DNA from 4 places in the Bacillus sp. KNSH39 genome. Region 4 is predicted to be linked to each of the others. Evidence: riboswitches for the same ligand, from Rfam matches in the RefSeq annotation. Region 4 holds a riboswitch; each other region holds the start of a gene.
What was found. Region 4 has a riboswitch for S-adenosylmethionine ahead of ACUL40_RS08035 (M20 family metallopeptidase). Riboswitches for the same ligand answer to the same signal wherever they lie in the genome.
Positions count from the first base shown of each region.

Region 1: it holds a riboswitch for S-adenosylmethionine, as region 4 does, so the genes downstream of both, ACUL40_RS27265 (Na+/H+ antiporter NhaC family protein) here and ACUL40_RS08035 (M20 family metallopeptidase) in region 4, are expected to answer to the same signal.
Region 2: it holds a riboswitch for S-adenosylmethionine, as region 4 does, so the genes downstream of both, ACUL40_RS21785 (cyclase family protein) here and ACUL40_RS08035 (M20 family metallopeptidase) in region 4, are expected to answer to the same signal.
Region 3: it holds a riboswitch for S-adenosylmethionine, as region 4 does, so the genes downstream of both, ACUL40_RS20795 (peptide ABC transporter substrate-binding protein) here and ACUL40_RS08035 (M20 family metallopeptidase) in region 4, are expected to answer to the same signal.

Region 1 is NZ_JBQXYO010000001.1:5,300,567-5,302,769, reverse strand. It holds gene ACUL40_RS27265 (Na+/H+ antiporter NhaC family protein) at 1-1,024, opposite strand, end outside; SAM riboswitch class I at 1,119-1,224, opposite strand; gene ACUL40_RS27260 (DUF402 domain-containing protein) at 1,345-1,863, opposite strand; gene gltP (glutamate/aspartate:proton symporter GltP) at 1,932-2,203, opposite strand, start outside.
Region 2 is NZ_JBQXYO010000001.1:4,252,821-4,255,023, reverse strand. It holds gene ACUL40_RS21790 (PRK06851 family protein) at 1-417, opposite strand, end outside; SAM riboswitch class I at 567-679, shown strand; gene ACUL40_RS21785 (cyclase family protein) at 765-1,397, shown strand; gene ACUL40_RS21780 (hypothetical protein) at 1,426-1,806, opposite strand; gene ACUL40_RS21775 (ATP-binding protein) at 2,036-2,203, opposite strand, start outside.
Region 3 is NZ_JBQXYO010000001.1:4,053,153-4,055,355, forward strand. It holds gene ACUL40_RS20795 (peptide ABC transporter substrate-binding protein) at 1-1,382, opposite strand, end outside; SAM riboswitch class I at 1,515-1,619, opposite strand; gene ACUL40_RS20800 (aldo/keto reductase) at 1,772-2,203, opposite strand, start outside.
Region 4 is NZ_JBQXYO010000001.1:1,602,858-1,605,060, reverse strand. It holds gene ACUL40_RS08045 (RNA-guided endonuclease InsQ/TnpB family protein) at 1-223, shown strand, start outside; partial or broken gene ACUL40_RS08040 (AAA domain-containing protein) at 367-894, shown strand; SAM riboswitch class I at 971-1,072, shown strand; gene ACUL40_RS08035 (M20 family metallopeptidase) at 1,161-2,203, shown strand, end outside.

The sequences.
Region 1 (2,203 bases), 3.7 Mb from region 4:
TCGTATTATTCGCTGTACACATATTCGTCATACTCACTAAACCAGCAATACCAAATTCCGCTCCTTTTTTCGAACGAATATTACGTGTTAATACATTCATTAAATATTGAATACCACCATTATATTGGATTAATTCAACCATACCGCCAATTAATATAGCAAGTAATACTAACTCCATCATACCGCCCATTCCAGTCGTTACACTTTTAAAGAAACTTTCTAACGTGTAACTTCCATCTATAAGGCCGATAACACCAGATAGTACAGTTCCACCAGTTAATACAATAAGTACATTCCAGCCAAGTAGCGCTGTAATAAGTACTCCTGCGTACGGTAAAATCTTTATCCAATCAAAGCTATGTGCTTTAATCTGCGTGTCACTTCCTGAAGTAACTATTACTAATAGTACAATTGTAATAATAGCCGCTGGTAACACAATTAAAAAGTTCGTTTTAAACTTATCTTTCATTTCTGTTCCTTGTGAACGAACAGCTGCGATTGTTGTATCTGAAATAAATGATAAATTATCACCAAACATCGCTCCGCCAACAACAGTAGCCATTGCAAGCGCAATTGAGATATCAGTTTGACCACTAATACCTACAGCAATCGGCGCTAATGCTGCAATTGTTCCCATTGAAGTTCCCATCGCTAATGAAATAAATGCACCAATAACAAAGATTCCAGCTACGATAAATCCTGGCGGTAAAATAGTTAACGCTAAATTAACAGTTGAGTCTACTCCGCCCATTCCTTTAGCAGTTTCAGAAAACGCACCTGCAAGCACAAAAATTAATACCATAATCATAATATCCGGATTTCCTGCACCTTTAGCGAACCGCTCTACTTTCACATTAAAACTTTCTTTACGATTCATCACTAAAGCGACTCCTACAGCAATTGAAATCGCTACAAGTATCGGCAATTTATAGAAATCACCTGTAATAATTCCAGAACCAATAAATAGCGCCAAAAATATTCCAAGTGGTAATAAAGCTAAACCATTTCCTCTCGTTTCTTTCAAAGTACCATCTCTCCCTAGTTTCAACCTTTTTCTAATGAATAACAAAAGACCTCTTCCGATGAGAAGAGGTCTTATACATCTATAAGAAACACTCTTCTCATCTTTCAAGCACACGCTTGCTGGATTTGGCACAGCACTCTGAAATCGAGTCCGCTGCCGAGGCATCGTAGGGCCAGTCCCTCCGCCTCTCTTTATAAGAAGGTTTCATATTTATTTTTTAATAATAATTTCTTCCCTAACTTTACTCGCTTACAAAACAAAAGTCAATTATTTTTTGTATAGATTTTTTTGGTAATTATACAAAAATTTGAATACAACAATCATTTTAACTTTTCGATTTCTTCTTCCAATATTGAAATCCAATAAAATTCACTATTTTTTATTGTTGCTAATATCCATTTCGTAGTGTGCCATGCTAGCTCATACTCTTCCTTCGTGACATCACCACTTTTATAAGCATCCTCTAGCTCCTCTTCATCTAATACATACACCTTACCGCTAGATAATAATACTACATCTAAATATAAATCATCAAAATACGGTAAACCACGATCGTCTATTTTATATTCTTTCGCCACATCGATATAATATTGCACTAATTTTTTCTGATCATCTAACATAGCGGTAATCGCAAAGTTTTTCCCGTCTATGAAATATTGAATCCACGTATACTGATCTGCTGCAATACAAAGTTCTTCACCATCATATTCTTTACAACTAGGCTCTCTCACCTTTTTTATATCCAGTATTCCGAGCATTCCCTCTTCCACTTGCTTAACCGTATAACTCTTTTCTATTAGTCTCTTCCACGAAGAACCGTCACCATATTTTCGTTTCATTATGTCTGCTCCTCTTCTATATACAGAAAAGCTCCCACATATTATGTGAGAGCTTGTTCATATTATAATTAAGCCGCTTGACCCTTTTCAGAAATCTCTTTTAAATAAGCTTGTCCTTTTTCAGCGTCATATTGACCTTCCCACTTAGACATAACTACAGCTGCTAAAGAGTTTCCTACAACGTTAACTGCTGTACGAGCCATATCTAAAATACGGTCAATACCAGCAATGAACGCTAAGCCTTCAGGTGGAATACCTACTGTACCAAGTGTCGCTAATAATACAACGAATGATACGCCCGGTACACCTGCGATACCTTTTGATGTAACCATTAATACAA
Region 2 (2,203 bases), 2.6 Mb from region 4:
GTAAGCAGACTGAAAAGCTTTGCTTGCTTCTGAAACAAATCTTTCAATTTCTAACTTCTGCTTTCTTAGTTTATCTGAGTCCCAAGCAATTCCTAAATTTATATACTCTTCAACAACTCCTGGCATTTTTGGCTCAATAACATGCGGCGATGTCCCATCAACAATTCCTACTTTTAATTTTGGGATAATTACACCATCAACCGATTTATTATCAGAAGAACAATGTAAAAATTCAATATCATATCCTTTTTCAATCCATTCACGACCTATTGCCTTTATTAAAGAAGATTTTCCCGTTCCTGGGCCACCCTTTAAGATAAATAATCTGTCTAATCCTTTTAAATTCTCTTCGTATAAATTGTGAAATCCCCTAGCTGTATTACCACCAGCATAATAATTTAATACATTTCCTGTCACTGCACTCACTCCTTCGCAGCATTCTATTTACATAAGCTACAATATGCGAGCAGCTTTATTTGGGTGAATACCTATTTTGTATTGCACGCAAAAAGGAAATGAATTACAATTTAACTATCGGAAAATTCCGATTTTAAAAACTGAATACTTCTTTATCAAGAGAGGCAGAGGGACCGGCCCTTTGAAGCCCAGCAACCTCAGTTTATACAAACTGAATAGGTGCTAATTCCTGCAAAATGCAATGCATTTTGGAAGATAAAACTCAACTAGCATGTAAAGCTCATCTTTCTTGATACTGAAGGATGAGCTTTTTATTATTTGAAAAACATATATTGGAGGTATGTAAAATGAAAGTAATTGATTTATCACAAACATTTGAAAATAATATGTCTCAATTTCCTGGAACACCTAAAATACAACTAGAAGCTGTTACAAGTGTTGAAGAATCAGGATATCAAGTTACAGATTTTCATTCTGTCGTTCATGTTGGCACGCATTGTGATGCTCCTGCGCATTTTATTTCAGGCGCAACGACCATCGATCAATTACCGCTGGATCAATTTGTAGGTGAAGCTGTTCTTATAGATGTAACACATATTCAAGAGCGAAAATTACCTAAGACAGTATTGCATAATACTGACATAAAAGAAGGTGATATTGTTATTTTTCATTCTAATCTATCCACAAAATGGAATACAGAAGCTTATGAGAAGGAAGCATTTTATCTTTCTGAAGAATTAGCTAAAGAACTAGTGCGATTAAAAGTAAAATCTATCGGTTTAGATTTCATTTCTCCTGATGAAGTCACAACAGAAACATCACCGATTCATCACATATTACTAGGGAATGATATTTACTTAATTGAAAACTTAACAAATCTAGATGCTATCGAAGCAAAACGTTTCTTTTTCTCAGCAGCACCTTTAAAAATTAAAAATAGTGACGGTGCTTTCGCAAGAGCATTTGCTGTTATTTTTTAAACATAGCCTATAAAAAAAGCAAAGGCCACTACTGGTCTTTGCTTCTATATTTTCTATTTAAATTAAGAAAGAATTGTTCCACACGAGGACGCACCCAAGCTAAACAATCTATCTCTTTCTTCTTTGTGCAAGCTATCTCTTCTCCATCTACCATTTCAACAAGTTCTAGTTCTAACAGTTGCCTCGTGAATGCTAACATATTCACTTCTTCGGATGGATACTCTTCTTTTAATTTCTCCTCAATTTCCCCCAATAAAAAACCGTCACGCATCATTGCCAATGCATCAATCCAAAGTGGCGGCATTTCATATTTTTCTCCTGTAATTGTATCTTTTACAATATAATTCTTTTGCTCTTTTCGAAATTGAATCGTGTGTAAACATACAGTCGAATTTAATGTTAATTCCATCATACCACCTCTTTCATAATATCTGCATAGAAAAAAGGATGCGTGTGCACCCCTTCTTATCTTTTCATAACACTACTGAACCGCTACATGAGCAATCAATCTCATGTCGATATTTTCCTCCATTATAAACGAAGTATTTTATAAAAAAAACCCTTCTTGAAACATTTTATAAAATGTTTATATTTACACAACAAGAACACTTTTCTGAAAAATCTTTTCTCCCAATACATTAAAAGGTCGGCAAAAAAATTTCTACTTTCGTTCCTACTCCTACACTACTTTGGATCGTGATACTCCCTTGATGTTCCTTAATAATTTTATATGTAATCATTAATCCAAGTCCTGTACCAGTCTCCTTTGTTGTGTAAAACGCCTTGCCAATTTTTTCTAACTTCTC
Region 3 (2,203 bases), 2.5 Mb from region 4:
TTCGTTGTAAATAGCTCAAGGAATGTAATTGGATCCGCAAAGTCAGGGCTCCAGCCATCAATTCCGATTTCGTAGTCACCTTTTAATAAAAGCGAAACTTGTTGCTTACGCGGCTGAGGTTTTATATTTACTATTAATCCATCTAGATTCTTTTCTAGTTGTCCTTTTAAGAATTCACCAGTTTTCTTATCAAGGTCAGCATCACTCGTTAATAATTCTAATGTTATCTTTTCAGAACCAAGCTCTTGTTTAGCTTTTTTCCATAACTCTTGTGCAGATTTTGTATCAACTTTTGTTAAATCGCCGTTTGCAGTACGGAAGTCTTTTCCTTCAGGTCCTTTTGCAAAGTTTTTTGGAACGAGACCAAATGTTGGTGTAGAGCCATCATTTAATAACGTATTTACAAAGGATTTTCTATCAATTGTTTGATCAATTGCTTGGCGTGCAGAAACGTTTTGAAGTACTTTGTTTTGTTGATTCATACGTAAAAATTGTACGCCTACGTTTGGACGTTCTTTAAAGTTAGCATCCTTTTTATATTTATCGACGAAGTCAGATGTTAGTTTTATACGATCTAATTGTTTTGACTCGAATAAATTTACTTCTGTTGATTTTTCTTTTACGACATTAAAATTGATTTCTTCTAGTTTGACAGTATCTTTATCCCAATAGGTAGGGTTCTTCTTAAATTTAAAGCTTTGTTCGTGCTTCCAATCGCTTAGTGTAAAAGCTCCATTGTACAAGATTGTATTATCTTCTAAAGCGTACTTATCACCTTGTACTTTAAAGAATTCCTCATTAATTGGTAGAAATGTTGGGAACGCTGTTAAGCTAATAAAATAAGGAACAGGACGCTCTAATTCTACCTCAAACGTATGGTCATCAACTGCTTTTACACCAAGTTGGTCGGCTGGAAGTTCTTTGTTGTTAATTTTTGTTGCGTTTTTAATATCAAAGAATAAAAATGCATATTCAGAGGCTGTTGCTGGATCTACGGCACGTTGCCAAGCGAACACAAAATCTTTAGCTGTAACAGGAGTGCCGTTTGACCATTTTGAATCTCGCAAATGGAATGTGTATTTCGTTTTATCGCCACTTACTTCATGAGATTTTGCAACACCAGGAACAGGTTTGTTACCTTCACCAAGATTATACAAACCTTCAAATACGTTTCTCATTACTTGACCAGAATCAGTATCTGTAGCACGAGCCGTATCCATTGTTCGTATTTCAGTAGGTGAAGATAAGTTTAAAACCTGTTTACTAGGTGCCTCGTCTTTTGCATTTGCTCCGCTTGCTTCGTTTTTATAACTACCGCAACCAGTTAATAAAATACTTACTCCTACAACTGATGCAATACCGGGTACAAACTTCTTTTTCATTTGATTTTCCTCCTAAATAATTAAGTTTGGATGATGATGAGGGAAATGAAAAATAAAAAATCCCTCTTTTCATATTGAGAAAGAGGGATTTTTACGTACAAGTTATGCACCCGTATATAAACGAAGTCCCTCATTCTATCTTTCAAGCATAAAGCTTGCAGGAAGTGGCACAGTATTCAAAATGAACCTGTTGCCGAGGTTTCAAAGGGCCAGTCCCTCCACCTCTCTTGATACAATGAGTAAACGAATAAATTTTATTAATTTTTGTGTTTCTTTGATAATTCAAAATCTTACACCTTGAATAATGAAGTGTCAACTAAATGAAATATAGTTTAAATTTTCAGTTTTATTAAATAGAAAAACCACTGCATATGGCAGTGGTTTTTCTACTAGAAGTTAAAGTTATCTGGATCTGGACCAACGCGACGATCTTCATTTAAAGCTTGAATTGCTTTCATATCATCAGCACTTAATTCAAAGTCGAAGATGTTTGCATTTTCAATAATGCGATGTTCTTTAATTGATTTGGGAATTGTTACAACTTCGTTTTGTAAATCCCAACGTAAAATAATTTGCGCAGTTGATTTATTATATTTTGTCGCAATTTCTTGTAACGTTGGATTATCTAGTAGTTGTCCTTGCATTAATGGTGACCAAGCTTCAAGCTGGATATTATGTTCTTTACAGAATGCATGTAGCTCTTCTTGTGCTAAACGTGGGTGATATTCCACTTGGTTGACCATTGGCTTAATTTCAGCAATTTCAAATACGTCTTGTAAGTGGTGAATGTGGAAATTACTCACACCGATAGCGCGAACACG
Region 4 (2,203 bases):
TTTGTCATACAAGTGCGAGAAGTACGGCATTGCGTATGTAAAAGCTGATAAATGGTTCGCCTCAAGCAAGATTTGCTCATGTTGCGGCGTAAAATACGACCATTCAGTTCAACCAGAAGGACAGTGGAGTTTAAAGATTCGTGAATGGCGTTGTGCTTCATGCAATAGCCATCACGATAGGGATGTAAATGCTGCGATAAATTTATCAAGATGGGTAAAATAAATGCTTGATAATAGGAGGTAACGATACTGCCTCGTGTGGAGTGTTATACCCCTCGTCCCTTCGGGGTTGCGAGAACACGATGAAGCACTAACTCGTGTAAATTTGATTGAATTGTATAGATTTAGTTAAGTTTATCGTATCGGAAGTTCATTCAATTATCAGATTGCCACTACATGCGCAAAAATTTATCGAGAAAACAAGCGTTATCACAATTAACAGCTCATATAGAACGTCACGGAGATGTGTATGATCGCACGACATCAAGACAATTGTGGGAACGGAAAATTTCGAAACGTTTACGCTGGTTTATGGAAATGAATCTTGAAGAGCCGAAAGGGCTATTAAAAGATATTTTAGCCGCAAAACGAAAAATTATTATTTCACTTCCAAGTACAAAACAAGTGGATAAGCGAGTATGGCAAGCGTTAATGCGTACAAATGCACAGATAATAGTTTATAGTGATGGACCAGTTCCACTGAAAAATGTAAAGTTACAAAGACAAAATAAAGCATTCCCGTTTATCGTAATTGATGATGAAATCTTCTGGGCAGGCGCACCGCTCACATCTCAAATGATATTTGAAGGTAGCACGGAATTTCCGTACGTATGTGCAAGACTGCAAGCACCAGAAACAATTGGTGTATTAAAAGGATTTTTAGATATTCGGTAAATTCGGATAGGAATTCCTTGACTTTTACTTGGAATGAACTTAGAATAAAAAATAATTTAATGTAATTTTATGAAAATTCTTATCACGAGAGGTGGAGGGACTGGCCCTATGATACCTCGGCAGCGGATTCGTTATGAATACTGTGCCAATTCCAGCAAGGTAACTTGAAAGATAAGAAAGAAGCTCATTTTGATTGTATATACAGAAGCCTCTTTCTATCTTTTAGAAAGAGGCTTTTTTACGTGAAAATAAAAGGAGGAAGAAAAATGGGAGCGACAGGAGTAGCGTCACAAAGAAAAACAATTGAAGAGAGTATCGAAAGAAATAAGGAAAAGTACATAGAAACAAGTCATGATATTCATGCGAATCCGGAGATTGGAAACCAAGAGTTTTACGCATCAAGAACGTTAAGTTTATTACTAGGTAGTGCAGGGTTTCAGTTGCAGCACAATATAGCTGGACATGAAACGGGATTTATCGCGCGAAAAAGCTCTGGAAAACAAGGACCAGCAATCGCATTTTTAGCTGAGTATGACGCTTTACCAGGACTTGGCCATGCGTGTGGTCACAATTTAATTGGCACAATTAGCGTTGCAGCAGCGATCGCATTATCAGAAACGCTTGAAGAAATTGGCGGGGAAGTTGTCGTTTTCGGAACACCAGCTGAAGAAGGAGGACCGAACGGTAGCGCAAAATCGAGTTATGTAAAGGCAGGCTTATTTAAAAATATTGATGCAGCGCTTATGATTCATCCGAGCGGAAAGACAGCAACAACGAGTCCTTCACTAGCAGTCGATCCACTTGATTTTCATTTTTACGGAAAAACAGCTCACGCTGCAGCTTCGCCAGAAGAAGGGATTAACGCATTAGATGCGGTTATTCAGCTCTATAACGGTATTAATGCACTTCGCCAACAACTTCCGTCAGACGTGAGAATTCATGGCGTCATTACAGAAGGAGGAAAAGCACCTAACATTATTCCTGACTATGCCGCGGCTAGGTTTTTCATCCGTGCAGCAACGCGAAAAAGATGCGCGGAAGTAACAGAAAAAGTAAGAAACATTGCTGAGGGAGCAGCGTTAGCAACAGGTGCGAAAGTAAAAATCCATCAATTCCAAAATGAAATCGATGAATTACTCGTAACAAAAACATATAACGATATTGTAGCGGAAGAACTAGAACTATTAGGTGAAGATGTAAATCGTAAAGAAAGAGTAGGAATCGGTTCAACCGACGCAGGAAACGTAAGTCAAGTCGTACCGACAATTCATCCGTACATTAAAATCGGACCAGATGATTTAATTGCACA